One region of the Mesorhizobium sp. WSM4310 genome, then DNA from elsewhere that is predicted to be linked to it. Evidence: predicted binding sites of a transcription regulator. Region 1 holds the regulator's gene; each other region holds the start of a gene.
What was found. The regulator LexA, encoded in region 1, represses DNA repair genes until DNA is damaged. The targets are predictions, from matches to a motif close to TGTTCNNNNTGTGTTCNG.

Region 1 (7,407 bases):
GCTATCGCCTCTGGTGCCGGGCTCCGATCGTCAACCGCCGCAGGCGGATATGCCGGCGACACTTCCGCCGCCTGCTTCAGGCCGGATTGTGCGTGTCCGGCGGCGACTCGCCCGGGTTTCCTGGCCTCGCCTGCGCCATGGTGCGGCGACGGCAGCGGAGCTCGAGCTTGACCGGGGCATCGCCTTCCTGCTGGTGCCGGTTTGTCTGGCCGCTGGAGCGATCGGCTATTATTCGCTCGCGGCGGAGCCTGATTTTGCAAAGCCTGTCGCGGTCGTCGTGCTGATGGCGGTCTGTGCGCTTGTTTCGCGCTCCTGGCCGAAAACCCATCTGGGCTTCATGGCGGCATTGTTGTGCGCGCTTGGCCTGCTTGTCGCCAAGGTCGAGACATGGCGGGCGGGCACCCAGATGCTGGGTTCGGAAATCTCGACGCAAGTGACCGGCCGCGTCGTTTCGCTCGACCGGATGGAGACCGGCCGCATCCGGCTGACCATCGACGTGACGTCGACCGCACGGCCGAAACTGCGTTATGCGCCGGAAAGGGTCAGGCTTTCGGCGCGAGATATCCCGGCGGAAATGACCGCCGGCTCCATGGTCACCGGCTACGCTAAACTGTTGCCGCCGACCGGCCCGGTGCGGCCGGACAGCTACGATTTCTCCTTCGACAGCTATTTCGCCGGTATTGGCGGCAGCGGCTTCTTTCTCGGCAATCCAAAGCTTGTCTCAGCCACGGACGACGAGGTGCCGCTCACGGCCCGCCTTTTCTCGGGGATAGAAAATGCTCGTGAAGCCATTGCCGACCACATCAGGGCCAGGGTTGGCGGTGCCGAGGGTGAGATCGCGGCGGCGCTGATCGTCGGTGTGCGGGCCGGCATTCCCGATGAAATCAACGAGGCGATGCGGCGCACCGGCATCTATCACATCATCTCCATTTCCGGGCTGCATATGGCGCTGGTCGCCGGCACCATCATGGGGCTGCTGCGCGGTGCCTTCGCGCTGTTTCCGGACTTTTCCGCGCGTCGGCCGGTGAAGAAATATGCGGCCGCCGCCGCCCTGTTCTCGATCGCCGCCTATCTCGTCATTTCCGGTGTCGTCGTTGCCGCCGAACGCAGCTTCATCATGCTGGCGGTGATGCTTGTTGCCGTCCTGTTCGATCGCGCGGCACTGACCATGCGCAACCTCGCCATCTCGGCGATCGCCGTCATTGTGGTGTCGCCGCATGAGGTTGTCGGCCCAAGCTTCCAGATGTCGTTCGCCGCGACCGCCGCGCTGGTCGGCGCCTATGCCGGCTGGGCGGATCACCATGCGGGAAAAGCAAGACCGCCACCGCCAAAGCGAACTTTGCCGGGTTTTCTCACGCGAAAATTCCTGCTGGCGACGGGCGGGCTGGCGATGACCTCCATCATCGCCGGCTGCGCCACGGCGCTGTTTGCCATCTGGCATTTCCAGCGTGTGTCGCCGCTCAGCCTGTTCGCCAATCTGGCCGTCATGCCGATCGTGTCACTGATAGTCATGCCTTTCGCTGTTCTCAGTTCTCTTGCGATGCCCTTTGGTGCCGACGGCCCCTTCCTTTACGTGATGGGCAAGGGCCTGACCGCAATGATCGCCATATCGGCGTGGATATCGGAACGCTCCCCGGTCGATGCGGTCGGGCTGATTTCGCAGCGATCCGTGCTGCTGGTGACCATCGCCCTGGTCATCGCGACGATGGCGACGACCTGGCTGCGGCTCGCGGCAGTGCCATTCGCGCTTGCCGGCCTGCTGACAGTATCGGATACGCGCACCCCGGATGTGCTGATTTCCGAAGATGCGCGGTTGGTGGCGCTGCCGATCGGCGGTGGAGAACTCGCGGTCAGCCGGGCTCGCCCGAACGAGTTCACCGTCGACAATTGGAAACGCGCGCTGGTGTCCGAAACCATCGTCGTGCCGGAGATGTTCGACAGGGCGGACGGGCAATTCGACATTGCCGATGCCGTCAATCTGCCGCCGGGAGCACCGTTCTACTGCACGGATGGCGTCTGTCTTGCACGGCACCCGTCGGGTGCGATCATCGCGCATGTCGAAGACCGCAAGGATACCTGGAAAGCTTGCGGTTTCGCCGACCTGATCGTCGTCAATGACGCGACGGGCTATGATGCCTGCCACAATCCGCTGGTTCTTGTCGTCACCAAACGGCAACTTGCCCGCAAAGGCAGTGCCGCCGTGTTCTTCGACCGCCAATCGGCAACTGGCCCGCCAACCGTCAGCTTCGCGGTGGACGGGCCGTATCGGCCTTGGCACGAGCAGCGAAAATTTTCGCGTGAGGCGAGGGGGCTGGCGCCCTATCAAAAACCCGAAAAGACGGCCGCTCCTGCTCAGTAACGCCGGATCAGCCCGACAAGCTTGCCCTGCACCTTGACCCTGTCTGGCCCGAAAATGCGCGTCTCGTAGGCCGGGTTGGCGGCTTCAAGGGCGATCGAGGCGCCCTTGCGGCGGAACCGTTTCAGGGTTGCTTCCTCCTCGTCGACCAGCGCCACGACGATCTCGCCCGGGCTCGCCGTGTCGGCATTGCGGATGATGACCGTGTCGCCGTCGAAGATGCCGGCGTCGATCATCGAGTCGCCCTTGACCTCCAGCGCATAGTGCTCGCCACCCATGATCATGTCCGGCGGCACCGAGATCGAATGCGTCTGGTGCTGGATGGCATCGATCGGCACACCGGCGGCGATGCGGCCCATCACTGGGATCGACACGGCGGAAACCGCTTCGTCATCATTGCCGGCCGCAGGCAAACGCGACTGCGCCGGCTTGATCTGGCGGCCAAGACCGCCCTGGCCGAGGCTGCCCTGGATGACGCTTGGCGAGAATTTCTTTGCCGCGTTAAGGCCGGGCGCGATCGAATCCGGCAGCCGCAGCACTTCCAGTGCCCGCGCCCGGTTGGGCAGCCGGCGGATGAAGCCGCGTTCCTCCAGTGCCGTGATCAGGCGATGGATGCCCGACTTGGAGGCGAGATCGAGCGCTTCCTTCATTTCGTCGAAGGACGGCGGAATGCCGCTTTCCTTGAGCCGTTCATGAATGAACATCAGCAGTTCATGTTGCTTGCGTGTCAGCATGGCGGCCCCCCAAGGCGTTGAACGACGGATTGAATCAGAATCGAAAAACAAACCCAGAACAAACACTATCTGTTCCAGTTGTGTTCCGCAACTGTTTAAAGTTTAATGAATTTGTTAACGCGTCTGAAATTTTTTGACCGGGGCAGAGGGTCGCGATCAATGATTTCCCTGCCGGTACGCGCATTGAAATCGTTTCGGTTAATGGCCTGTGGCCTAGCCCTGAACGCGGTTTGGCATCAGGTGTTTGGGAGGCGTCTGCGGGGCGGATTTGAGCGGCGTATCGACCCATTCCGGCAGAACGAAACGAAACCAAAACGCCAACGATCGTGAGTTCAGGCCGGCACGGCCACGTGGATCCGGACGCCGCGGAAGCATCATCCGGAAACCGCTTTCAGGCTGCCGGCGCGCGCGGTGTAAGTGTTGGCGCCGTTGTCTTCGCTGTGGACATAGACATGCAGCGTGTAGCCGATATGCGCCGTCATCAGCGCCTTTGCCCGCTCTACATCCCGATCGAGCGCCGCTTCCATGATCGCGGTGTGATGCTCGATGGCGATCGCCTCGCGCAGCGCGTCCATTGCCTCGCCGTAGCCGTCCTTCAGGCCGGCCGCCGCCCGCAAAGTCGGCGCCAGGCCGAGAAACCGATGATGCCGACGCAGCTGATCGGCGATCGTCGAGCGGAAGCGCAACAGCCAGTTTGACGTCGCCGCGCTCAGCAGCGCCGCATGGAAGGCCTCGTGGCTCTCGTCCCATTTGTCGACGGCCGCATCGGAAGGGTCATCGACCGCGGTTTTGCAGCGGGAGAGCCGGTAATGAGCGGTGACGACCGCATCCTCCCATTCCCTGCCGCCGTTCGCGATCGATTCCAGGAACAGCGGCATTTCGACAACCATCCTTGCGCGCGCCAGGTCCTCGAGCTCAGCGCGCGACACGGGAGCGACGGCAAAGCCGCGATTGCTGATGGCAGTGACCAGGCGTTCGGCTTCAAGTCGGGACAACGCTTCACGCAGCGGCGTCCAGCCGACGCCGTATGTGCCGCGCAGCGCGCTCAGCTTGAGCGGCGCCCCCGGCATGAGGCGGGTGGTCAGGATATCGCGCCGCAGCAGCTGATAGGCCGCTTCGGTCTTCGTGGAATTGTTCTGATCCTGCATCGCGGTCGGTCCATCATCAGCCTGTGAAAATTATATATGAAGGGGAAGTATGGCAAGAATTATATATAATGTTGACACGCGGCGAGGGACTGACCATGATCGCCGCAGTTGCCGTCCTTGAGAGCGGCGCTGATCAAATCTGGGAGGAAATGATGTTGAAGTCGAAATCCGCTTGGCTGTCGGGATTGGCCCTGGCAGGCGCGTTGATGGTCAGCGTCGGCAGCGCCGCGGCCGATCAGATACGCATCGGCATCGCCAATTTCGGCGAGCATCCGCAGCTCAATGCCGCCATAGCGGGCTTCAAGAAGGCACTGACGGACAACGGCTTTGTCGAGGGCAAGGACGTCGTCTACACCGAAAGCCATACCAACTTCGATGCATCTCTGGTGCCGCAGATGATCGCCAAGCTGCAGGCGGAGCAGCCCAAGCTGATCTACACCATCACCACGCCGGTCTCGCAGATCGCCAAGAAGGCGCTCGCCGGTTCTGGGATTCCGATCGTCTTCGCCGCGGTCACCGATCCGGTGGCGGCCAAGCTGGTGCCGTCGTGGGAAGCCGGAGACGAAGGCATGACCGGCGCCAGCGATCTGCAGGATGTCGCCGCGGTGATGGCCTTCACCAAGAAGCTGCTGCCGAACGCCAAGCGCTTCGGGGTGCCCTACAATCCGGGCGAGGCCAATGACGTTGCCCTGATCGAAAAGATCAAAGCGGCGGCACCCGCCGCCGGCTTTGAGGTCGTCGAAGTCGGCATCGACAACGTCAATGACATCCAGCAACGCATCGCTTCGCTCGCCGGCAAGGCCGACGTGATCTACGGTCCGGCCTCGAACCTGATCCAGCCGGCGATCGCCGCCGTCTCCGCGGCCGCGCGCCAGGCGGGAATCCCGGTCGTCAACTCCGATGACAGCGCGGTCCGCAACGGTACCGTGCCGGCGAGCTTGGCGGTCAATTACACGCAGGTCGGCATGAATGCCGGCAACATCGCGGCCGAGATTCTCAAGGGCAAGGATCCCAAGACGATCGCGCCGTCGCGTCCGGCCTATAAGGACCATATGGCAACGATTTCCCGCAAGGCGATGGCCGCGTTCGGCATCGAGATACCGGCTTCGATGGCCGATTGCGGCTGCATCGTCGACTGATATCGGGCTGGACGGGCGACGGCGCCGTCGCCGTCGCCCATCAGGCCAGGGAGGAACGATGCTCGATATCCGATCCGCGCGCAAAGTATTCTACAAGGGGCAGGCCGACGAGAAGGTCGCGCTGGACGGCCTCAGCCTGTCATTGGCCACCGGCGATTTCGGCATCGTCATCGGCTCCAACGGGGCCGGCAAGAGCAGCATGCTCAACGCCATTTCCGGAGCTCTTGTCCTGGATTCCGGCAAGATCCTGATCAACGGCGCGGACGTGACGGCCATGCCGGTGCACAAGCGCGCCACGCGATTGGCGCGCGTCTTCCAGGATCCGATGCGCGGCACCGCCGCCAGCATGACCGTGGCGGAGAACATGCTGCTGGCCGATCTGCGCAGCCGAAAACGCACGCTGCGACAAGGGCTGAACGCCGCGAGGCTCGCGTCCTACAAGGAGCGCCTGTCGATATTGGGCCTCGGCCTTGAAAATCGTCTCGACACCCGTGTCGACCTACTCTCGGGCGGGCAGCGTCAGTCGCTGTCGCTGATCATGGCTGTCGGCGGATCGCCGGACCTGCTGCTGCTCGACGAGCATACCGCGGCACTCGACCCGCGCACTGCCGAGATCGTCATGCAGGCGACGGTGCGCGCCGTCAACGCGCTGAAACTGACCACGCTGATGGTTACCCACAACATGCAGCACGCCGTCGACTATGGCAGCCGGGTGATCATGCTCGATGCGGGCCGGGTCCTGCTGGAGGTCACTGGCGAGGACAAGGCCAGGGTCACGGTTATCGATCTGATCGGCCATTTTTCCATCAAGACCGACCGCATGTTGCTGGCGAGCTGATCACCATGGGCTTTATTCAGGACGTTCTCACCAGCTTTGTCGCGATCATGCCGGTGACCCTGGCGCAGAGCCTGATCCTGGCCTTTGTCGTGCTCGGCATCATGATCCCGTTCCGCATGCTGAATTTTCCCGATCTGACCAGCGAAGGCGCCTTTCCGCTGGGCGGCTGCGTCTGCGGCGTGCTTCTTGCCGCCGGCGTATCGCCGCTGACCTGCATCGTCGTCGCATTCGCGGCGGGCTTCGCGGCGGGCTGCTGCACCGCCTTCATCCATCTGCGCTTCCGCATCCACACGCTGCTGGCGGGCATCCTGATGATGACGATGCTTTACAGCATCAACCTGCGCATCATGGGCAAGTCCAACCTCTCGGTTTTCGGCTCGCCGACCGTGTTCGACTGGGTCCCGTTCGCACGGCCGGGTTTTCCGGCCAGCAAGATCGTTGTCGCCGGCCTTCTCGCGCTCATCGTCTTCGCGGCGCTCTACATGTTCTTCAGGACCGAGAAGGGGACTGCCGTGCGCGCCGTCGGCGCCAATCCCGACATGGCCGAGGCGCAAGGCATCAATGTCTGGGCGGCGACCATCGGCGGTGTCGGGCTGGCGAGCGCGTTTTCGGCGTCGAGCGGCGCACTGATGGTGCAGTCGCAGGGATTTGCCGACGTCAATATGGGGCTGGGTATCCTCATCAACGGCCTGGCCGCGCTGATGATCGGCGAGGCGGTCGTCGGCAAGCAGACGGTCTGGCGCCAGCTGCTGGCGCCCTTTGCCGGCGCGATCATCTATTACCAGCTGGTGTCGTTCTGCCTCGCCGCCGGCATGCCGCCTCCCGACCTGAAGCTTGCCACGGGCCTGTTCGTGCTCGCCATGCTTGCCCTGCCGAGCCTCAAGCGCGGCCGGGGATCCGCGCCGGCCCGCGAAGCCATCCGTGAATAATCAGGACCTAAACAACCAGGGAATGTCACAAATCATGCGTGCACCGCTCGATCTCGCAGCAGTCGAAGCCATGGATGCGGCCGATCCGCTGCGCGCCATGCGCGACCGCTTCATTTTGCCGGAAGGCGTGATCTACCTCGACGGCAACTCGCTGGGTGCGGCGGCGCCCGCCGTCTTCAACGAACTGCAGAAGGCGGCGACGCAGGAATGGGCGCAAGACCTCATCCGCGCCTGGAACACCGCCGGCTGGTTCGACATGCCGG
Region 2 (7,407 bases), on a different contig from region 1:
GGAGGGTTGGCGCGCGGCGCCGGAGTGGGGGGAGCGGCGGTGCCGTCGGCACCGCCTGAATCGTTGGCTTCATCGCCACCACGTGCATCGTCGGCGCTGTCACCCCCACCCGCGTCGCTGCGCGCCGCGACCCCCCCCATCGAGGGGGAGGTAAGGGCGCTATCGCTTTCGGCGACAGCAACGTCAGCAACGGCTTCCGCCACGAGCGGAACTTCTTGCGCGGCTTCTGCCGGAGCTTCTTCCGCGGCAGGCTCTGCCCTCGTTTCCGCGACGACCTCGGCCGGCGCTTCGACGGCGGCCTCGGCGGCTGCCGGCTCCGAACCCTCGACCGCCGCCTCCGCGGCCGCGTCCGTAGCGGCGGCTTCGGCTGCCTTGGCCTGCTCGGCGCGCGCGGCTTCTTCCGCCGCAAGTTTCGCGGCGGCAGCTTCCCGCGCGGCGGTGTCCTGCGCCTCGAGCCGTGCTTTGACCTCCGCCGCCGGCTTCGGCTCGGCGCGGTAGCCGAGGCCTTTGAGGATCTCTTCCATGTCGTCGGCGGTGGCACCGAGGATCGACATCATCGGCGGCGTCACCATGAAGGAATGGCCGTCATAGGCGCCGTCCGGGCGCTGGCCGAGGCCGGGCTTCCAGTTGGTTGCCGGACGGATGAGGTCCGCCAGCCGCTCCAATATGTCGACGCGCACGGCGCGGCGGCCGAGATTGCGATAGCCGGCCAGCTTGTAGAAAGCCTTGTCGAAGGCAGGATCGATGACCACGGAGGTGCGGCCGGACGCCAGCGCGTGGACGACGTCGCCGAAACCAGGCTTGTCCTTGCCGTCGTTCTTCAGCGCCCACAGCAAGGTCACCAGCCCGGCGGGGGCCGGCTTGATCAGTGCCGGCACGAAGACATGGTAGGCGCCGAAGCGCACACCGAGCCGGCGAAGGGCCGCGCGGCCCTCCTGGTCGAGCGACTTCATCTCCTCGGCGATATCGCGGCGGTTGATGAGGCCGAAATTCTCGACCAGCTGGAAAGCGATGCCTCGGCCGATGCCGGAAATCTGCTCGGCGTTCTTCAGGTCGACCAGTGGCTTCAGCAGCGTTTCGATCTGGAAGTTGACGAAGCGTTCGGCGCGCGCGGCGACCTTGTCGCGTGCCGGGCCGGTCAGCTGTTCGTCGGCCAGCAGCACGAGGCGCGGCTTCAGCGCGTCTTCGCCGGAAACCAGCGTGCCGATCGGCGCGCCGATCCAGCGCAGCGTGCCGTCCGAGCCAAGCGCCAGGTCGCCATTGGCGCAGGCGCCGAAGCGTTCGGCGCGCGCCTCGAACTCGGCGGCCAGCGCCTTTTGCGCGGCCGTGCGCACGGCCTTGGCGTCTTCGCCGCCGGCGGTCTGGTCGGCGGTGAAGCGGAACCCTTGCAACTCGCCGACATGGTGGCCTTCGACAAGGACGGTTCCGGTAGGACTGATTTCGGCTTCAGGCATGGTATTTTCTCTAAGGCGCCGCATGAGGACGGAAGTCCTGCGGTCTACGAAGCGTTTCGTCAACCGCTCATGCAGCGCATCCGACAATCTGTCTTCGATTTCGCGCGTCTTTTCCTGCCAGTGTGCCTGATCGGCCAGCCAGCCGGGCCGGTTCGACACGAATGTCCAGGTGCGGATCTGGGCAATACGGTGCGACAGCGTGTCGATGTCGCCCTCGGTGGTGTCGGCGCGGCGCACCTGCTCGGCCATGTAGTTCTCGTCGACATGGCCATGACGGGCAAGGTCCATGTAGATGGAGGCGATCAGGTCGGCGTGCTGGGCAGGCGCGATCTTCCTGTAGTCGGGCAGTGCGCAGGCTTCCCACAGCAGCGCGACGCGCTTTGCATCGGTGGCGAGCGCGCGGATGTCATCGTCGCGGGAGAGATATTCGAGCGCCTGTGCGTCGACCGCCGGCAGGGCGCGCGTCAAGCCCTCGACCGGGGCGTTGGTCTCGATCGAGCGCTTGAGCGTATCGAGGCTGCCGAAGTCGAAATGCGCGGTGCGCCACTGCAGCACCTTCACCGGATCGAAGTCGTGGCCCTCGATCTTCTTGACCAGCTCTTCGTCGAGCGGGTCGACCTGGCCAGTGACGCCGAACGTGCCGTCGCGCAGATGTCGGCCGGCGCGGCCGGCGATCTGGCCAAGCTCGGCCGCCGTCAAGTTGCGGTACTGGTAGCCGTCGAATTTACGGTTCTGGGCGAAGGCGACATGGTCGAGATCGAGATTGAGACCCATGCCGATGGCGTCGGTGGCGACGAGATAGTCGACATCGCCGGACTGGAACAGCGCCACCTGGGCGTTGCGAGTGCGCGGCGATAGCGCGCCGAGCACGACGGCGGCACCGCCCTGCTGGCGGCGGATCAGCTCGGCGATGGCGTAGACCTCGTCGGCGGAAAAGGCGACGATCGCGGTACGGCGCGGCAAGCGGGTCAGTTTCTTCGAACCGGCATAGGCCAGATGCGACAGCCGCGGCCGCGTCACCACCGAGACGCCCTTCAGCAGGCGCTGCAGGATGCCGTGCATGGTGGCGGCACCCAGCAGCAGCGTCTCCTGGCGGCCGCGCAAATGCAGGATGCGGTCGGTGAAGATGTGGCCGCGCTCGAGGTCGCCGGCGAGCTGCACCTCATCGATGGCGACGAAGGCGGCGTCCGTCTCGCGCGGCATGGCCTCGACGGTGCAGACCGAATATTTCGCGCCGGGCGGCTGGATCTTCTCCTCGCCGGTGATCAGCGCGACCTTGTGGGCGCCGACCTTTTCGCAGACGCGTGTGTAGACTTCGCGGGCCAGCAGCCTGAGCGGCAGGCCGATGACGCCGGTTTCGTGCGCCACCATGCGCTCGATGGCGAGATGGGTCTTGCCGGTGTTGGTCGGCCCAAGCACGGCGGTCACGTCGCGGCCCGACAGGATCAGCGGCTCAGTGTGTTTCGGCTGGATGTTCATCGACCTGGAAATAAGGCTTTCTGGCCTCTGGTTGTCGGGAGCGTGCCTCAACTGGCGCGTATGACAGGCGACACATAGGGATTTCGGGCGCGAAGCGAAAGCGGAATGTTCCACCGGCGGCTCGAATGCAACTCTGTCTGGCGCTAAATTGGGTGCAGCTTAACTGATGGAACGAGTCTGGAACGAATCGGCGACGAATCGGCGACTCGCTCAGATTCAGCTTTTGTTCACGGCTACATATGGATTTTGTGAGCCCGAGTCTCACCACATGCTGAATCATCGAACTGGCCCGTTTTATGCTGGCGGGCCTTGTCCTTAACTTTTGCCGGCAAATGAACGAAGCATCTCGATGGCTGTCGCTCAACATTATGAAATTGTTAATCTTTCTGAATTTGTCGTTAATGAAACACGGCTGAATCCCGGGCATTAACGTTAACTTCCGCCCAAAGCCGGAACGAATCGGCGACAAATCAGCGCCGGCGGCATTTTCCCGTTTTGTTCCGTCAATATCTTGTGTTGTGAACAGCTTATCCACCGAGGATTCACAGGCTTGCCCACAGGGTTCGCACAGGCGGCGCTGCCGCCATTAACCTTTGCGTGCCGGATTGGGGCATTGCGCCGCAGCGGGGGGCCAGGGCTCCAGGCCTCCATTGAAAACGGACCGGTTTCCCGGTCCGTTCGTCGCGGGATGTGAGCCGCCGTCAGACGTCTCAGGCGAAGTACTGGCCGCCATTGGCGGTGATGGTCGAGCCGGTGATGAAGCCGGCATCCTGCGAGGCGAGGAAGACGACGCAGCGCGCGATCTCTTCCGGCTCACCGAGGCGGCCGACCGGGATCTGCGGCAGGATGCGCTCGTTGAGCACCTTCTCGTCGATGGCCTTGACCATTTCGGTGGCGATGTAGCCGGGGCAGATGACGTTGACGGTGATGCCCGCGCGAGCACCCTCTTGGGCGAGCGCCTTCGAGAAGCCGATGTCGCCGGCCTTGGCGGCGGAATAATTGACCTGGCCGGCCTGGCCCTTCTGGCCGTTGATCGAGGAGATGGTGATGACGCGGCCGAACTTGCGCTCGCGCATGCCGTTCCACAGCGGATGCGTCATGTTGAAAACACCCGACAGGTTGGTGTCGATGACTTCTTTCCACTGGTCGCGGGTGATCTTGTGGAACATGGCATCGCGGGTGATGCCGGCGTTGTTGACCAGCACCGAGACCGGGCCGAGGTCGGCCTCGACCTGTTTGATGCCGGCGGCGCAAGCGTCATACTCGGCGACCGACCATTTGTAGACCGGAATGCCGGTCTCGGCCTTGAATTTCGCCGCCGCCTCGTCATTGCCGGCATAGTTCGCGGCAACCGAATAGCCGGCGGTCTTCAAAGCGATCGAGATCGCCGCGCCGATGCCGCGCGATCCGCCCGTGACGATTGCAACCTTGGTCATGCATTTCCCCTTTTTGATATCGCCCTGTTTTCGGGCTTGGCAGGCACTGGATATTGAACGGGCGGCTCGCGCCGCCCGGTCATCGTTTTCTCAGAGCGCTTCAACGCACATGGCGACGCCCATGCCGCCGCCGATGCACAGCGTCGCGAGGCCCTTCCTGGCGCCGCGGCGGCGCATCTCGTGGACCAGCGTGTTGAAGACGCGGGCGCCCGAGGCGCCGATCGGATGGCCGATGGCGATGGCGCCGCCATTGACGTTGACGATCGAGGGATCCCAGCCCATGCCCTTGTTGACGGCGCAGGCCTGCGCGGCAAATGCCTCGTTGGCCTCAACAAGGTCGAGATCGCCGACCGACCAGCCGGCCTTCTCCAAAGCCTTGCGCGAGGCGGGGATCGGGCCGGTGCCCATGATCGCCGGATCGACGCCGGCGGTTGCCCAGGACGCGATGCGCGCCAGCGGGGTGATGCCGCGCCTTGCGGCCTCCGCTTCGCTCATCAGCAGCGCACCGGCCGCTCCGTCATTGATGCCGGAGGCGTTGGCGGCGGTCACCGTGCCGTCCTTGTCGAAGGCCGGCTTCAGCTTGGTCATAGCGTCAAGCGTGGCGCCGTGGCGGATGTATTCGTCCTGGTCGACAATAGTGTCGCCCTTCTTGCCCTTGATGGTGAAGGCGACGATTTCGTCCTTGAATTTGCCGGCCTTCTGCGCGGCCTCGGCCTTGTTCTGCGAGGCCAGCGCGAACTGGTCCTGATCGTCCCGGGTGATCTGGAACTGGCGGGCGACGTTTTCGGCGGTGTTGCCCATGTGGTAGCCGTTGAAGGCGTCCCACAGGCCGTCCTTGATCATGGTGTCGATCATCTTGTAGTCGCCCATCTTGACGCCGGCGCGCAGGTGCTCGGCGTGCGGCGACAGCGACATCGATTCCTGTCCGCCGGCAACGATCACCTTGGCGTCGCCGGTGGCGATCTGCTGCATGCCGAGCGCGATGGCGCGCAGGCCCGAGCCGCAAACCTGGTTGAGGCCCCAGGCGGTGGTCTCCTTGGGCAGGCCGGCAATGATCGAGGCCTGGCGGGCCGGGTTCTGGCCCTGGGCCGCGGTCAGCACCTGGCCGAGGATGACCTCGTCGACCTCGGCTGCCTCGACGCCCGCGCGCGCCAAAAGCTCCTTGATGACGACAGCGCCGAGTTCATGCGCCGGCGTGGCCGCGAAAGCACCGTTGAAGGAGCCGACGGCCGTGCGCGCGGCACTGGCGACAACGATGGAATTGGCAGAGGACATTTTCTTCTCCAGACTTCGAGCTGTCGTGTTTTCAGGCATTGTTGGCAACTTTTCTTGCCCTTTCCATGACCCAAGTCAAACCGGAAATCGGCATGGCGCCCATGCACGCCAAGCAGGTCGCGCGCCGCCGCGCCGGCGGACTGGCCGCTGCTGCGCAGCATATTTCGCCTGCTATGCAGCATTATATGATCCCGCACTGCACAAACTGCTTGGAATTATGAGGCTTTTGCGCATATCCTCAAAAAGGGCGCAATCGTTACCGGCTGCTTACTCAGGCGTGCCGGTGTCCGGGGAGGATGCAGATGGCCGCAAAAGACGACCCGATCATTATCAAGAAATACGCCAATCGCCGCCTCTATAATACGGGGACGAGCACCTATGTGACGCTCGAGGATCTGGCCGACATGGTCAAGAAGGGCGAGGAGTTCACCGTCCAGGACGCCAAGACCGGCGACGACATCACGCATCCGGTGCTGACCCAGATCATTTTCGAGCTGGAGAACAAGGATGGGCAGAACATGCTGCCGATCCCGTTCCTGCGCCAACTGATCGCCTTCTACGGCGACCAGATGCAGATGATCGTGCCGAGCTTCCTTGAACAGTCGATGATCGCCTTCTCCAAGGAGCAGGAGCGCTTTCGCGAGCAGATGAAGGGCGCCATCGGCAAGTCACCGCTCGATGTGATGAAGATGGCGACGCCGATCAAGGCGCTGGAAGAGCAGACCCGCCGCAATATGGAAATGTTCCAGAACGCGATGCGGCTGTTCACGCCTTTCCCGCCTGCGGGCTCAGCGCCGGCCGCGGCCCCCGCCGAACCGGCCAGGAAGGACGCGCCGCCGGAGAAATCCGACGATCTGCAGCAGCTGAAGGACCAGATCGCGGCCATGCAGCGCAAGCTCGACACGATGTCGTGAGCCGGCCAGCCGGCAAGGCCAAGTCATGCTTGTAGAACGCCAGGCTCCCTGCCCGAGGCGAAAGGAAGCCCTTCGTCCTGCCAGCCTGAAATGCCGCCGATCATGATCTTGACCGGCAGCCCGAGGCTGGCCAGTTTGAAGGCCGCCCGGTCCGCGCCATTGCAATGCGGCCCGGCGCAATAGACCACGAACAGCGTGCCTGCCGGCCACTCTGCTATCCGCTCGGCCGATATTTCGCGGTGCGGCAGGTGCAGCGCGCCCGGCACATGGCGGCGCTCATAGGCATCGGGCGAACCGACCACGTGCAGAAGCACGAAGTCCGGCTCTCCGCCGCGCATTGCCGCGGCAACGTCCGAACAGTCGGTCTCGACAGAAAGCCGGCGCAGGAAATGGTCGCGCGCGATCTCCGGCGAGGCCGCTGGAACGTCTGTCACATAGCTCATCAAGGATCTCCATCGCCGATGGAGCTGGCCTCCATCGTTTACGGATGGAGCTTGTCTCCATCGCTGATGGAGTTGAGGTAGCGCACCGGGCCTGGCGATTGCAGCTGGCAGCTTTGCCATATATCGTCAAGATCATGCCAAATATGCCTCCTGCCAACCCTCTGGTCGTTGCCGTCGCCTATGACGGGCTGTGCACGTTCGAGTTTGGCGTGGCGGCCGAGATGTTCGCCTTGCCCAGACCGGAGATGGGCGCGGATTGGTACCGTTTTGCCGTCGCCGGCATCGATGCCGGCGAAATGCGTGCGATGGGCGGCGTGCGCATCGTCGCCGATGCGGACCCGATCTGATCGGCGAGGCCGGCACGGTGATCGTGCCGGGATGGCGCGGCGTGGACTGTCCGGTGCCG
Region 3 (7,407 bases), on a different contig from region 1:
CGCCGACATAGCGCGGATTGGCCATGCCCAGCGCCGTCGGCACCAGGATCGGCACGACAAACAGGACGAACCAGCCGAAGCCGGGCAGGGCGGGCAACGCTATCTGGCCTATGAGAAAGGCAAAGGGCAGGGCAAGCAGCGTTCCCTTGAAGAAGCCCCAGGACACCTGCACCGGATCGGGGCGAGCGGCGAAAAGGCTGGATACGACGGCAACGAGAATGACCGTACCCGCTGCCTCGGACCATTTCGTCGTCAGCCAGAAGGCCGCGACCAGCAAGGTGGCAAGGGCAGCGCGCACGGCATTGCGCGATGCGCCGGGGTAGTCGCGGTGCACCACCAGCGCAGGCTGCCTGCTGGCGCGGCCGGTACGTGTGACCGGCGCGCGCAAGGCATCGAGCCCGCGCAGCACCTGCTTGAGCGCCTCGGCAAAATCGGCGGCGATGGTGAGGCGCGTGATGGTGCCGACCCTGTCGTCGCCCTGGTCGACCGAGGCATCGGGCAGTTGCCGGGCCTTGGCCGAGATCGCGTCGAGCCGTTCCACCCAGGGTGCCGTATCGTCCAGTGCGCCGGGCTTTGCCGCCAGATCGCCGACAAGGGCCTGCAATTCCGAACGCACCGGGATGAGGGCGGCGTTTTTCGGCGCGGCGTGAGAATGCAGCGCGCGTGCCGCCGACAGGGCCGAGAGCAATTGTCCGATGGTGCGCCGAACCGGGTGGGCACGCGGCGCGAAGCTCGGCGCTTCCAGCCTGGCATAGGCGCGCATTTCGCCAAGTGTCTGGGTGTCCGCGACGAGTTTGCGATGGAGTGCGGAAAGTGTCGCTGTATCACCTCCCGAGAAGGCCCCTGCGGCATAGGTGGCAAGGTCAAGAATGCAGCGCTTCAGCCGCGATATGATGGCATCGCTGGCCAGTTTCGGCAGGATCAGCCTGCTGGTCACGCCGGCGCAGACGATGCCAAGCACGATTTCCGCGCAACGGGCGACAGCGAGATCGACGACCAGATGCGGCTGTCCGAAGGCAGGCAGGCCGATGATCATCGCCGTGTAGCCGGCAAGAGCCGCACCATAGGCTTCGGGATTGCGCAGCAAGGAGGAAACGAAGGTGCAGATGCCGATCCAGACGGCGAGCACCGTCACCAGAACCCATGGGTTGGTGCCGAAGACAGTGGTGATGCCGATCGCCGCCAGCCCGCCGGCCAGCGTGCCGAGCAACCGGTAGAAGCCCTTCGCCAGCACCATGCCCGCGACCGGCTGGGCGACGATGAACACCGTCATCATCGCCCATTGCGGGTGGTCGAGCTTGAGGGCATAGGCGGCGAGCAGCGCGATCAGGCCGGCCGAAACGGTGCGCAAGGCGAAAATCCAGTCCGAGCGCGTCGGCTGCGTCAACCCGGCCAGGCTCGTCTCGAAATAGGCCTTCAGCCGCGCCCAGGTCACATGCCGGTCTCCTTATCGGAAGCGCAAGCTAAACTGGCCAGCGGCTAGATATCCAGCACTTCCGTCTCGGCGAATTCGGCACGTTCCTGGATAAAGCGGAAGCGGGCTTCCGGCTTGGTGCCCATCAGAGCGTCGACTGCGTCCTTCGTCGCTGCCTCGGCGTCGATCACATCGACCCGCAGAAGCGTGCGCTTCCTCGGATCCATTGTGGTCTCCTTGAGCTGCGAGGCCATCATCTCGCCCAGGCCCTTGAAGCGGCCAAGTTCGACCTTGCCGCGCCCGGTGAATTCGGTGCGCAGGAGCTCGTCCTTGTGTGCGTCGTCGCGGGCGTAGGCGACCTTGCCGCCTTGCCGGATCGAGTAAAGCGGCGGCACCGCCAGATAGAGATGGCCGCCACGCACCAGCGCGGGCATTTCCTGGTAGAAGAAGGTGATCAGCAGCGAAGCGATATGGGCGCCGTCGACGTCGGCGTCGGTCATGATGATGACGCGGTCGTAGCGCAAATCCTCGTCGCGGTACTTTGATCGCGTGCCGCAGCCGAGCGCCTGGATCAGGTCCGATATCTGCTGGTTGGCGGCCAGCTTGTCATTGCCGGCGCTGGCCACGTTGAGGATTTTTCCGCGCAATGGCAGTACTGCCTGGCTGGCGCGGTCGCGCGCCTGCTTGGCCGAGCCGCCGGCGGAATCACCTTCGACGATGAACAGTTCGGCACCGGCCGCCGCGTTCTGCGTGCAGTCGGCGAGCTTGCCCGGCAGGCGCAATTTGCGCACCGCACTCTTGCGCGACACTTCCTTTTCCTGGCGCCGGCGCACCCGCTCGTCGGCGCGCGCGATCACCCATTCCAGCAGTTTCGAGGCTTCCTGCGGATTGTCGGCCAGCCAATGGTCGAACGGATCGCGGATCGCGGTCTCGACAATTCGAATTGCCTCGATCGTCGCCAGCCTGTCCTTGGTTTGGCCGACGAATTCGGGTTCGCGGATGAACACGGACAGCATGCCGGCCGCCGAGATCATGACGTCTTCCGAGGTGACGATCGAGGCGCGCTTGTTGCCGACGAGATCGGCATAGGCGCGCAAGCCTCGGGTCAGCACATTGCGGAAGCCGGCCTCGTGAGTGCCGCCTTCGCCGGTCGGGATGGTGTTGCAGTAGGAATTGATGAAGCCGTCGCCGCCGAACCAGGTCACCGCCCATTCGAGCGAGCCATGGCCGCCTTGCTTTTCGCTTTTTCCCGCGAAAATTTCCCGCGTCACCTGGAAGTCGTCGCCGAGCGAAGCCTTGAGATAGTCCTTCAGGCCGCCAGGGAAATGGAACTCCGCCTTGGCCGGCGTCTGGTCCTTTTCCTTGATCAGCGAGGGATCGCAGGTCCAGCGGATTTCGACGCCGCCGAACAGATAGGCTTTCGAGCGCGTCATGCGGTAGAGCCGCGCCGGTTCGAAGGCCGCGCCCTTGCCGAAGATCTGCTCGTCAGGATGGAAGCGGATTTTCGTTCCGCGCCGGTTGTGGACCTCGCCAAGCTGCTCCAGGCCGCTTACCGGAATGCCGCGCGAAAAGCGTTGGCGATAGAGCTGGCGGCCACGCGCGACCTCGACCTCGAGATGATCCGACAGCGCGTTTACGACGGAAACGCCGACGCCGTGCAGGCCGCCGGAGGTTTCATAGACCTTGGAGTCGAACTTGCCGCCCGAATGCAGCGTCGTCATGATGACTTCGAGCGCCGGCTTCTTGAATTTCGGATGCGGATCGACCGGGATGCCGCGGCCATTGTCGGTAACGGTCAGAAACCCGTCGGCCGAAAGCTCGACATCGATGAAGGTGGCATGGCCGGCAACCGCCTCATCCATCGAATTGTCGATGACCTCGGCGAACAGATGGTGCATCGCCTTGTCGTCGGTGCCGCCAATATACATGCCTGGCCGGCGGCGCACCGGCTCCAGGCCTTCCAGCACCTCGATGTCGGCGGCGCTATAGCCCTCGCTGCCATCCTTGGTTGCGGCCGGGCGCTTGGCTGCTGCCTGCACAAGCGGGTCGGCCGGGCGCGCCGTTGTCCGAACCGGCTGCGGCTGCTTGTCCATATTGCCGAAGAGATCGTTATTGTCGTCCATGCCTGCCATAGGGGTCCGGTGCTGCGAATCACCCGTCGATACTGCCACGCTTTTCAGCGCCAAGCGACGGAGGTTCCTGTTACGTTCGGGGATTTGACCCGTCTTATCCTAAAACCATTCGATAACCAAGCGGGCGGAAATAGGTCGAATGCCGCCTTTCAAAATTCCTGTTTCTTTAACAAACCCGCCTAGCGTGAGCCCCAACAAAACAAGAAACGACGGGCATCAGGGGTTTCGGCGTGAGGGGCAAGGCCATAACGATGATCGGCATCGCCGCCGTTTTCGGCGCGATCTCGATCTTTGCCGCGGATTTCTGGGTCAAGAGCCAGGCCAAGGCCGATGCCGAAGAGAAGACGGCGTCGATCGCCGCTCCCGCCCCGCCCAGGATCGAATTCAAGACCATCGTGGTGGCGAAAGCGCCGCTGCGCTACGGCCAGGAGCTCGACCGCGCCAAGCTGATCGAGATCCCGTGGCCGCAGGATTCGCTGCCGCAAGGCGCCTTTGCCACCATCGACGGATTGCTCGGCGAGGGCAATCGCATCGTGCTGTCGCCGATCGAGGTCAACGAACCGGTGCTGCTGACCAAGCTGTCGGGGCCGAACGGCCGCGCCACGCTCTCCAACATGCTGACGCCCGGAATGCGGGCGGTGACCATCCGCACCGACGAGATCGCCGGTGTCGGCGGCTTCGTCACGCCGGGCGACCGCGTCGATGTGGTGCTGACGCGCGATGCCGGCGAAATCCAGGAAGTCGCCAAAAACGCGCAAGGCGCGGCCGGTTCGACCGTCACCTCCGAGATCGTCGTTGCCGACGCCAAGGTGCTGAGTGTCGGCCAGGGTGCCGACGAGCGCCAGACGACGCCGCAGATCACGAATTCCGTGACCATCGAAGTGACGACCGAAGGCGCGCAGAAAGTGGCGCTTGCCCGCACCGTCGGCACGCTGTCGCTGTCGCTGCGCTCCGCCAGCGAAGGCGGCGACGGCAAGAACGGCGTCACCACCATCTCGTCCTTTGGCGGATCGGTGGCGGCCAAGGCTCAGGCCGCGGCCGGCTCGCTGTTCGACGCAGTGACCAAGGAGCCGGAGAAGCCGAAATTCAAGACGGTCATCGTGACGCGCGGCACGAAGGCCGAGGAATATCAGGTTCCTGAGCGGGACCAGAAGTAAAAGCCGGTGGGGACCGGACGGGACAGGGCAATGTTGATGCGTACCCTATATCGAATGATGGACCGATCGCGCTTTGCGCGCGCCTTGGCGATGGCTGCTGCGCTGGTTGCCGGCGGAATGCTCGCCTTGCCCGGCCTGGCCAAGGCGGACAATGACATCGTCTATGTCTCGGCGACCAAGAATGCGTCGATCAAGGTCGCCAAGGGCAAGCCCAAGACGATCGTGACGAGTGCCGCCTTCTACCAGATCGTCATCGGCGATCCTGAGATCGCCAACGTCAATCCGCTGACCGACAAATCCTTCTATGTGCTCGGCAACAATCTCGGCACAACCGGCATTGCGCTGTTCGACGAGAAGAAGCAGCTCGTCGGCACCGTCGACATCGAAGTGACGCTCGACACGGATCAACTGGCCAGCACCATCCGCGCCAGCGTGCCGGACGCCAAGATCAAGGTCGGCTCGGCCAATGGCCGTGTCGTGCTATCGGGCGAGGCGGATGATGCGGTCGCCGCCGAAAAGGCGAACAAGATCGCAACGCGCTTTTCCGGCACCGAGGAAGTGATCAACTCGGTCAACATCTCGTCGTCGCAGCAGGTTCAGCTCAACGTACGCTTCGTCGAGATCAACCGCCAGGCGGGGCAGGATCTGGGTGCCAAATACGCTGCCAATTTCGCCTACGGTTTCGGCGGGCGCGATGTTTCGCTCGACCCAGGAACCGTGCCGACGGCCGGAACCGGTGAAATCATCGGCCGGCTGCTATCGAACGGCGTGTCGATCGACATCGCCATCAAGGCCTTGGAAGAGCGCGGCCTCGCCCGCCGGCTGGCCGAACCGAACCTGATCGCCCGCTCGGGCGACACGGCGAGCTTCCTGGCCGGCGGCGAATTCCCGATCCCGGTCTCTGAAGACAACGGCAAGATCTCCGTCAGCTACAAGAAATACGGCGTCAGCTTGGACTTTACGCCGACCGTCCTCAAGGATGGGCTGGTCAGCCTCGACATCGCGCCGGAAGTCTCCTCGATCGATGCGTCGTCCTCCTACAACATCGGCACCATCTCGGTGCCGGGATTCATCGTGCGCCGCGCCAGGACCTCGGTCGATCTCAAGAACGGCCAGAGCTTCATGATCGCCGGACTGCTGCAGTCGCAAAACGACATCACCACGTCGCGCATTCCCGGCCTCGGAAAGATGCCGGTGCTCGGGGCGCTGTTCTCGTCGAAATCCTATCAGCGGCGCGAGACCGATCTGGTCATCATCGTCACGCCCTACCTGGTCAAGCCGGTCGATCCGTCGAAGAAAATGGTCGAGCCGACCGACGGCACGCGGCCGGCCAGCAATGTCGACTATTTCCTCAACAACACCGAGGAGGTGAAGGCGTCGGACACTGGCCGGGCGCTGGCACTGGCCGATGGCAGCGCCGCACGGACCGCTCCCGCCACCACGGTCGGGCACTTCCTCGACCTGCCGAAGGACTGAAGCCATGCGTGTGGCCTTGAAATCGAGTGTCGCCTTGCTTCTTGCCGGCTTGGCCGGCGGCTGCACCAGCGACGATTACATACGCACCGAAGGGGTGACGCCGGGCTCCGGCGACGCCCAGGCCGCCAACACCGTCATGCAGATGGTCGATCCCTGGAAGTACGGCGTCCAGAACACAAGGCTTCTCGTGCCTGCCAAGCGCGGCGACGCCGTGCCGGTCACGCCGGATCAGGCCGCCGCTACGAAGGCTTCGCAACAGACCACGGGCAACTGACCCCAAAGGGCGATCGCGCTCACAGGCTGACAAAAATGGCAAACGGCATCAAGACCAAGAAGATCCTGCTCGTATCGACGGACAGGACCTTCGTGCAGGACACGCGGACCGCATTCGCCGCCTCCGAGATCATCCAGCTCTCGACAGTGGAAAAGAATGTCACCGAACTGCGCGGCGAGATCCAAGAAGCGGACTTCGGCGCCATCATCGTCGACATGGACGCGGCGAGACTGGAGGAGGTCGAGTCGCTGCAGCGCGTCATGCGCCGGCTGGAGGGCAAGGCGCCGGTGGTCGTGGTCACCCAGGAGTTCAACGCCGCCGCCGTCCGCATCCTGGTGCAGCTCAAGGTCGCGGACTTCCTGGTCAAGCCGATCACCACGGCCGATCTGGTGCGCTCGGTGGTGCGGGCCCTGCAAGGGCCGGGGCGTGAGGAAAACACCGAGTCGCAGATCTACACCTTCATGCCGGCCGCCGGCGGCGTCGGCACCACGACGCTGGCGCTGCAGACTGCGTTCCAGCTGCATCACTCGGTGACGCGCGGCGCCTCGACCTGCGTGGTCGACCTCAATTTCCAGCAGGGCGCCTGTGCCGAATATCTCGACCTCGAGCCGCGTTTCGACATCACCGAGATCGAAAACCAGCCCGAACGCCTCGACCGGCAATTGCTCGACGTGATGCTGTCCAAGCATGCCAGCGGGCTTTGCGTTTTGGCCGCACCGACGCATCCGGCGGAGATGCGCTCGTTCAAGACCGACGTCGTGGTGCGCATGCTGGACCTCGTCTCGGCCTATTTCGACAATGTCGTCATCGACATGCCGCGCACGTGGTTTCCCTGGACGGAGACCGTGCTGCTTGGATCCAACAAGCTCTATATCGTCGCCGAAATGACGGTGCCGTGCCTGCGCCACACGCAAAGGCTGATCCAGGCGGTCTATGAGACCGCCGGCAAGGAAG
Region 4 (7,407 bases), on a different contig from region 1:
GACCGTTTATGAAAGTCTGCGCCAACGCCACACGCTTGCGCATACCGCCTGAAAGCTGGTGCGGATAATGCTGCTCGAAACGCGACAGCCCGACGCGCGCCAGCCAGTCGCGCGCCGCGGCCGTGGCTTCGGACTTGGCCTTGCCGCGAAAGAGCGGACCAGCCATCACGTTGTCGATCACGGTTCGCCACGGAAACAGGGCATCGCTTTGGAAAACAAAGCCGATGCGCGGGTCTATACCCTTGACCGGTGCGCCCATGACACGAACCTCGCCGGCACTTGGGCTTGCCAGCCCCGTGACGAGATTGAGTGTGGTGGATTTTCCGCAGCCGGTCGGGCCGACAACGGCGACGAATTCGCCGCGCTGTACGGTCATGGTGAAGTCGCGCAGTGCCGTCAGCGATTTGCCGGTGGGTGAAAGGAAACGCCGACTGACGTTGATCAGCTCGATAGCCGGTGCATTTTTTTCAATAGCCATGGTGGAACTCCTGGATAAGAGCAGACGCCCGCCGTCGGCCCCAAGGTCGCCGGAGGTGAAAACTGAGGGCAGCCGGCCCCGGTCGGCTGGTCGTTCATCGCGCCGGTACTGTCTGCTACTTGGCGTTCTTGACGAATTCCGAGGTGTAGGTCTTGGCAAGGTCGATCTGCTTGCCCTGCAGTTCCTTCTTGAAGGCTGAAAGAACCGTCAGCACTGTCTCAGGTCCACCCTCGGGCATGATCCCGTCGGGGGTGAACATCGCCTTGCCGGCATCGAGGGCCTTCACATAGCCTTCCTTGTCGCCGACATAATAGTCCTTCGGCATCTTGTCGGCGATCTCGGCGCCGCTATGCGAATTGATGAACTTCTGCGTCTTGACGAAAGCATTGGCCAGCTTCTGCACGATGTCCTTGTGCGCTTCGACCCAATCTGTCTGCATATAGAGTGAGGCGGCCGGGTAGGTGCCGCCGAGAGCAGCCTTGGTACCTTCTATCGTGCGCATGTCGATGAGAACGGACGCTTCGCCTGTCTTCAGCAGCCGCGTGATCGTCGGCTCGGTCGTCATGCCCGCCTGGATCTTGTCCTGCTGCATGGCGGCAATGAAGGTGTTGCCGGCGCCGACCGGAACCGAGGTGAATTCGCCGAGCTTCAAACCGTTCTTGACGGCAAGATATTCCGTAAGAAAATTCGTCGATGAGCCTAGACCGGTCACGCCCAGGCTCATGCCCTTGAAGTCGGCGGGCGACTTGATCTCGGGATGCTTGGTCGAAACGAGCTCGACCTCGCCCGGCGCCTGGCTGAACTGGACGATGGATTCGACGAATTTGCCCTTGGCCTGCAGATCGATGCAGTGATCATAAAAGCCGACAACTCCTTGCACGGCACCGGCAAGCATCTCGTTTTCGGCGTCGACCCCGGCCGGCTCATTCAGCAACTCGACGTCGAGACCCTCGTCCTTGAAGTAACCGAGTGCTTCGGTCAGTTTGGCTGGCAGGTAAATCTGCTTCTCGTAGCCGCCGACCATGATGGAAACTTTGTCGGCAGCGTGTACGGACGGCGCTGACAAGGCCATGGTGGCGACGAGTGCGGTTGTGGCGGCTGAATCGAGCAGAATTCGCGCGAGCGACATGGCCTCTTCCCTTTGTTCGTTTCCCGCGCCCCTCTCTCTCCCATCGCTTTTGCGCGACAATATGGGGGCGCCGGACAAGAGTTATGGCACCAACCTTTCATCCAGCTTTCAGGGTAAAGCCGAAAATGACGGCAAGGCTTGCGGATCGGCAAGCCGCGGCCGGCGGACAATAGCGGCGGCGTGAAAATGCACGCCGTGCCAAGTTCAGCGATTAAATCCCAGCACGTCGCGCATATCGTATTCGCCGGGCTTGCGTCCCGGCAGCCAAAGTGCCGCGGCGATGGCGCCACGAGCGAACATGATGCGGTCGCCGGCAGCGTGCGACACGGTAACAAGCTCGCCTTCGGCACAGAAGGTGACGCTGTGTTCGCCGACGATGCTGCCGCCGCGAGCCACCGCAAAACCGATCTCGCCGGCCGGCCGCGCGCCGGTGACGCCGTCGCGGGCGCGCCTTGCGACCGCGTCCAGTTCGACGCCGCGTCCACCGGCGACGGCTTGTCCCAGCATCAGCGCGGTGCCCGACGGCGCATCAATCTTGTGGCGATGATGCGCCTCGAAGATCTCGGCGTCCCAATCTTCGGGGGCGAGCGCTCTCGCCGCCCGCTCGACCAACCCGACCAGCATGTTGAGCCCGAGCGAAAAACTGCCGGAGCGGACGATGGGAACCGCTTTCGCGGCATCGGCTATATCAGCCAGTTCGGCGGCATCGAAACCGGTCGAGCCGATCACCAAAGCGGGGCCGCCCCGGTTTGCGCAAACCCTCGCCAGATCGGCGGAGCCCGCCGGCGTGGTGAAATCGATCACCACATCGGCCACGGCGAGCGCCTCGTCGCGGCTCACCAGCCGGTCGCCGACACTGCCCGGGCGATGGAAGCGGGCGGCAAGCGCCAGCCGCGGATCGGCCAGAACGGCCTCGGCCATCTGCCGCCCCATGCGGCCCCGCGCCCCGGCGATGGCGATCCTGATCGACGGCTGCACCATGGTTTCAGCTATTTCCACATGCCGCGCATGCGCGCGCCGATATCGACGCGCACGTCCGGCCGGGGCGCCCTGCCCTGTGCCGCCTGTGCGCCCGGCCACGACATCTGCTGGAACGCGGCGAGAATCGAGGCCGGGATAAAGCGCGTGCGCGAGGCATAGAGATGGCGATCGCCGCGCGCGGCCTGGCCATGGGGAAAGAAGCGCTGCGGCATGACGAGGTTGAGGCTGTCCTTGGCCCGCGTCATCGCCACATAGAGCAGCCGGCGCTCCTCCTCGATATCTTCCTTGGTGCCGACGCCGAGATCGGCCGGGATGCAGCCATCGACGGTGTTGAGCACGAAGACGTTCTTCCACTCCTGGCCCTTGGCCGAGTGGATGGTCGAAAGGATCAGATAGTCCTCGTCACGATGCGGCGGTCCAGCCTGGTCGCTGGTTGCATCAGGCGGATCGAGCGTGAGCTCGGTCAGGAAGCGCTCGCGCGAGGCGTAGCCCGAGCCGATCTGCTCGAGTTGCAACAGGTCGGCGCGGCGTGTGATGGCATCCTCATGGATGCGTTCCAGATGTGGTTCGTACCAGAGCCTGACCTGTTCGAGATCGGCTGGCCATTTGGCGCCGGCCCGCAGGCCGGAATAGAGCGAGACGAAACCGGGCCAGTCGTCCGCCGCGCGCTGCGGCGGCCGCCATCCGGCCAAGCCCATCGCTTCATCCAGCGCTGTCGTCATCGTCTCGACGATCTGCGCGGCAGCCGAAGGGCCGATACCCGGCATCAGCTGCAGAACGCGAAAGCCGGCGACGCGGTCACGCGGGTTTTCGGCAAAGCGCAGCACAGCCAGCACATCCTTGACATGGGCGGCATCGAGGAATTTCAGGCCACCGAACTTGACGAAGGGAATGTTGCGCCGCGTCAGCTCGATCTCCAGCGGCCCGCTGTGGTGCGAGGCGCGAAACAGCACCGCCTGCGATTTCAGTGCCGTACCGGCCTCGCGCTCGGCGAGGATGGTATCGCAGACGAAGTTGGCCTGCTCGACCTCGTCGCGGACGCTGACCAGCCTTGGCTTGTCTGATGATTTGCGCTCCGACCAAAGGTTCTTGGTGAAGCGCTCCGAGGCCTCGCCGATCACCGCATTGGCGGCGGCCAGAATGGTTTCCGTCGAGCGGTAATTGCGCTCCAGCATCACCACATCGGCGGCCTGCGCGAACTGTTTTGGAAAATCGAGGATGTTGCGCACCTCGGCGGCGCGGAACGAATAGATCGACTGCGCATCGTCTCCGACCACCGTCAGCCCGGCGCCGTCGGGTTTCAGTGCCATCAGGATCGAAGCCTGCAGGCGGTTGGTGTCCTGGTATTCGTCGACCAGAACATGGTCGAAACGCCCGCCCAGATGCGCCGCTATGTCCGGCTCGGCCGCCATCTGCGCCCAGTAGAGCAGCAGATCGTCATAGTCGAGCACGTTCTGCGCCTGCTTGGCCTCGACATAGCCGGCGAACAACTGCTTCAACTGCTCGGCCCAGCCGGCGCACCAGGGGAAGGCCGACCCCAGCACTTCGCCGAGCGGCGCCTGCGCGTTGACGGCGCGCGAATAGATGGCAAGGCAGGTGCCCTTGGTCGGAAAGCGCGCTTCCGTTTTCGAGAAGCCGAGTTCGTGGCGCACCAGATTCATCAGGTCGGCGGAATCCTCGCGATCATGGATGGTGAAGGCCGGGTCGAGGCCGATCTCCAGCGCATAGTCGCGCAACAGCCGGGCGCCGATGCCGTGAAAAGTGCCGGCCCAGGTCAGCGCATCGGTGATCACCGCGGCGTCGCGGCCGAGCACCTCGCCGGCAATACGTTCGACACGTTTCGCCATTTCGGATGCGGCGCGCCGCGAAAAGGTCATCAGCAAGATACGGCGCGGGTCGGCACCCCTGACGATGAGATGAGCGACGCGATGCGCCAGCGTGTTGGTCTTGCCCGAGCCGGCGCCGGCAATGACCAGCAACGGCCCGGCGATCTTGCCGTCACCATGCTCGACGGCCTGGCGCTGGGCATCGTTCAGCCGCGCGAGATAGGCGGGCTGGGCAGTCGATTCCACAAAGGTCGAATCATGAGCGGCGAGGTTCATCGCCCATCAAGCATCGTTTCCGCTTTGTTCGCAACATAGAAGCTTTGCGACGGCCCCTTGGTCTTGGCGCAACTCTCAAGGGAAAGCGCTACGCTTTTCCAGGGAAAACCGCTTCACACTTTTCCTGGAATTGCTCTACCGCCGGGGATCGACACCCATGGCCGCCGATTGGCGGCGCAGAGCTTCGCGGTCACTTCTCGGCGCGGGCAGCAACAGGGGATCGATGTCGCCGGGCACGTCATCGATCATCTTGCGCGCGAGGCGGTATGCGAGAAAGGCAAAAGTACCTGCCAGAAGCAAACGGATCATGCCGCGGTCTCCTCTGATGAGGGTCAACCGGAAACATGACGGTTTGTTCCATCGCGCCAAGTTCGCAACCAAACCGATGGCGGGTCGTTGAAAGCAAGGAGGCGATAGCGATGAAGAAGCTAGGATTAGCCCTTGTCCTGGTCGCTTTGGCTGTCTCGGCCTGCGACAACAAATTGCCACCGACCAAGGCTCCTGGTGCCGAACAAAGCTCCTATGCCAGCAATCCTGTCATGAACACGGAGAGTGTTGGGCAACTGAGATGATCCAGTGCACTGAGGACCCGTCGAAACCTCATTGCATTGCCGCGATGCATTCTTCGAGCCGCTCGAGGCGGAACTTGGCATTGCGCAATTCGTGCCCGGCGTCCTGTTGCAGCTGACGGCCTCGGGCCGGGAATGCCATTGTAAGGTTTCTTTCGAGTTCGGCGATGCGCGCACGCACCTGCCGCGCCTCGTCCTGACGCAACGCCCTTATCCAGTTCCGCCCGCGCATTGGCCTTCCCGCAACAGCCAAGGACCAGCGTCTTCCATGCCAGAAAGACGCTAACGCCCTGCAAGTGCGAATATTCTAAATTTAATGAATGCTAATTTACCAGGCGGTCGGCACGGGAAGAAGGCCGGCGCCGCTTGGGAGGAGAAGGCGCCGGCCAAGCGGATAAATCAGGTCCGCCGCACCACACAGCCTAGCTGAGTCTTGCCGCTGCGTCATGTGGGGTAGCGGATTTCGGCCTTTTCCAGGCGTTTTCCACCGGCAAAGGCGTGCCGAAGGGGGGCTGCGGCCGGTCAAATTCCGAGCCGTTGCCTGGCGATGGCGGCATGAAAACTGGCGCCGAAGACCAGCCCGTCATCATTGAAGTCATAGCTGGAATTGTGGAGCGGCGCCGAGGCCTCGCCATTGCCGAGGAACACGAAGCAGCCCGGCACGTGATCGAGGAATCGGGCAAAATCCTCCGACGCCGTCATCGGCTCGCGGGCAACCGCGACATTGCCGGGATCGAAGACTTTCTTGGCAGCGGCGAAGGCCGCCTCGACCAGTTCGGCATCATTGTGCAAAGGCACGAATTCTCTGGTGTAGTTGACCTCGGCGGCAATGTTGTAGGCGGCCGCGGTGCCCTCGGCGATGGTGCGCATCTGGCGTTCGATCGCCGCGCTGACCTCGGGGCGAAAACTGCGCGTATCGCCGAGGATGCGGGCAAGACCAGGCAGCGCATTGCGGGTGCCATCGGTGATCAGTTCGGTCACCGAAACCACCGCTATGTCGGCCGGGCTCAGGCGGCGCGAAACGATGGTCTGCAGATTGGTGACCAGCGCACAGGCGGCGACCAGCGTTTCGTTGCCCGAATGCGGCCGCGCCGCGTGGCCGCCGAACCCCCTGAGCACGATCTCGAAATTATCCTCTGCCGACATGACAGGGCCGGCACGGGTCTCGAAATGCCCGACGGGAAGGCCAGGCATGTTGTGCAGGCCAAAGATCTCGTCGAAGGGAAAGCGCTGCATCAGGCCGTCGTCGAGCATGGCCAGCGCGCCCCTGCCCCACTCCTCGGCCGGCTGGAAGATGAAGCGCACGGTGCCGTCGAAACCACCCTCACCCGCCAGCAGCTTTGCCGCGCCAAGCAGCATGGCGGTGTGGCCGTCATGGCCGCAGGCGTGCATGACGCCGGGATTGCCGGAGCGGTAGGGCGCGCTCGATTGCTCCGATATGCGCAGCGCATCCATGTCGGCGCGCAACGCAATGGCACGGTTGCCGGTGCCGCGCTTCAAAGTGCCGACGACGCCGGTGCCGCCGACACCCTCGGCGACATCGTCCAGGCCGAATTCCCGCAGCTTGGCCGCGACGAAGGCCGCAGTGCGTTTCTCCTCGAAGCCGAATTCGGGGTGCGCGTGCAGGTCGCGCCGCCAATTGATCATCTCTCGCTTCAGCGTTTCTGGATCGAGTTCAGCCATTTTGTTCAGCCCTTGAGCGCGGCGAGTTCAGCGACGACATCAAGCAGGATGTTGGCACCGGCAACAAGCTCGGCATCCTCGGTGTATTCATGCGGGCTGTGGCTGATGCCTCCGGCGCTCGGCACGAAGATCATCGCCGCCGGCGCCATGCGCGCTATCATCTGCGCGTCATGGCCGGCGCCCGAGGTCATTCGCCGCGAGGCAAGCCCGCGCTTCCTGGCGGCAGCCTCGATCAATTCGACGACCTGCCCGTCGAAGACAACCGGCTCGAAGCGGGCCAGCCGCTCGACCGACACGGTGATGCCCTCGGCGGCGAGCTGTTCGAGAAAGGCGGCCAGCGACGCCTCCTGTGCTTGCAGGCGCTGCTCGTCGGGATCGCGCAGGTCGACGGTGAAGACGGCGCGCGATGGGATGACGTTGATGGCATTCGGCTCGAATCGCATCGTGCCGACGGTGGCAACGGTC

Region 2: FJV80_RS16710 (helicase-related protein) is a predicted target of LexA. The motif match lies at 3,101-3,118, and genes of this name have one in related genera.
Region 3: parE (DNA topoisomerase IV subunit B) is a predicted target of LexA. The motif match lies at 3,609-3,626, and genes of this name have one in related genera.
Region 4: FJV80_RS26590 (ATP-dependent helicase) is a predicted target of LexA. The motif match lies at 4,705-4,722, and genes of this name have one in related genera.

What each region holds. Positions count from the first base shown of each region.
Region 1 is NZ_VFTA01000004.1:252,249-259,655, reverse strand. It holds gene FJV80_RS07660 (ComEC/Rec2 family competence protein) at 1-2,359, shown strand, start outside; gene lexA (transcriptional repressor LexA) at 2,353-3,090, opposite strand; gene FJV80_RS07650 (GntR family transcriptional regulator) at 3,465-4,238, opposite strand; gene FJV80_RS07645 (ABC transporter substrate-binding protein) at 4,391-5,377, shown strand; gene FJV80_RS07640 (ABC transporter ATP-binding protein) at 5,436-6,215, shown strand; gene FJV80_RS07635 (ABC transporter permease) at 6,221-7,144, shown strand; gene kynU (kynureninase) at 7,179-7,407, shown strand, end outside.
Region 2 is NZ_VFTA01000014.1:22,764-30,170, reverse strand. It holds gene FJV80_RS16710 (helicase-related protein) at 1-2,933, opposite strand, end outside; gene phbB (acetoacetyl-CoA reductase) at 3,644-4,369, opposite strand; gene FJV80_RS16700 (acetyl-CoA C-acetyltransferase) at 4,460-5,644, opposite strand; gene phaR (polyhydroxyalkanoate synthesis repressor PhaR) at 5,947-6,558, shown strand; gene FJV80_RS16690 (rhodanese-like domain-containing protein) at 6,582-7,001, opposite strand; partial or broken gene ftrA (transcriptional regulator FtrA) at 7,136-7,407, shown strand, end outside.
Region 3 is NZ_VFTA01000007.1:54,134-61,540, reverse strand. It holds gene FJV80_RS10275 (FUSC family protein) at 1-1,435, opposite strand, end outside; gene parE (DNA topoisomerase IV subunit B) at 1,480-3,537, opposite strand; gene cpaB (Flp pilus assembly protein CpaB) at 3,777-4,703, shown strand; gene FJV80_RS10260 (type II and III secretion system protein family protein) at 4,794-6,179, shown strand; gene FJV80_RS10255 (hypothetical protein) at 6,184-6,453, shown strand; gene FJV80_RS10250 (response regulator/pilus assembly protein) at 6,489-7,407, shown strand, end outside.
Region 4 is NZ_VFTA01000031.1:1,343-8,749, forward strand. It holds gene FJV80_RS26575 (ABC transporter ATP-binding protein) at 1-478, opposite strand, end outside; gene FJV80_RS26580 (ABC transporter substrate-binding protein) at 594-1,607, opposite strand; gene dapB (4-hydroxy-tetrahydrodipicolinate reductase) at 1,812-2,588, opposite strand; gene FJV80_RS26590 (ATP-dependent helicase) at 2,597-4,690, opposite strand; gene FJV80_RS34690 (hypothetical protein) at 4,826-4,999, opposite strand; gene FJV80_RS26595 (hypothetical protein) at 5,291-5,464, opposite strand; gene FJV80_RS26600 (M20 aminoacylase family protein) at 5,782-6,942, opposite strand; gene FJV80_RS26605 (Zn-dependent hydrolase) at 6,948-7,407, opposite strand, start outside.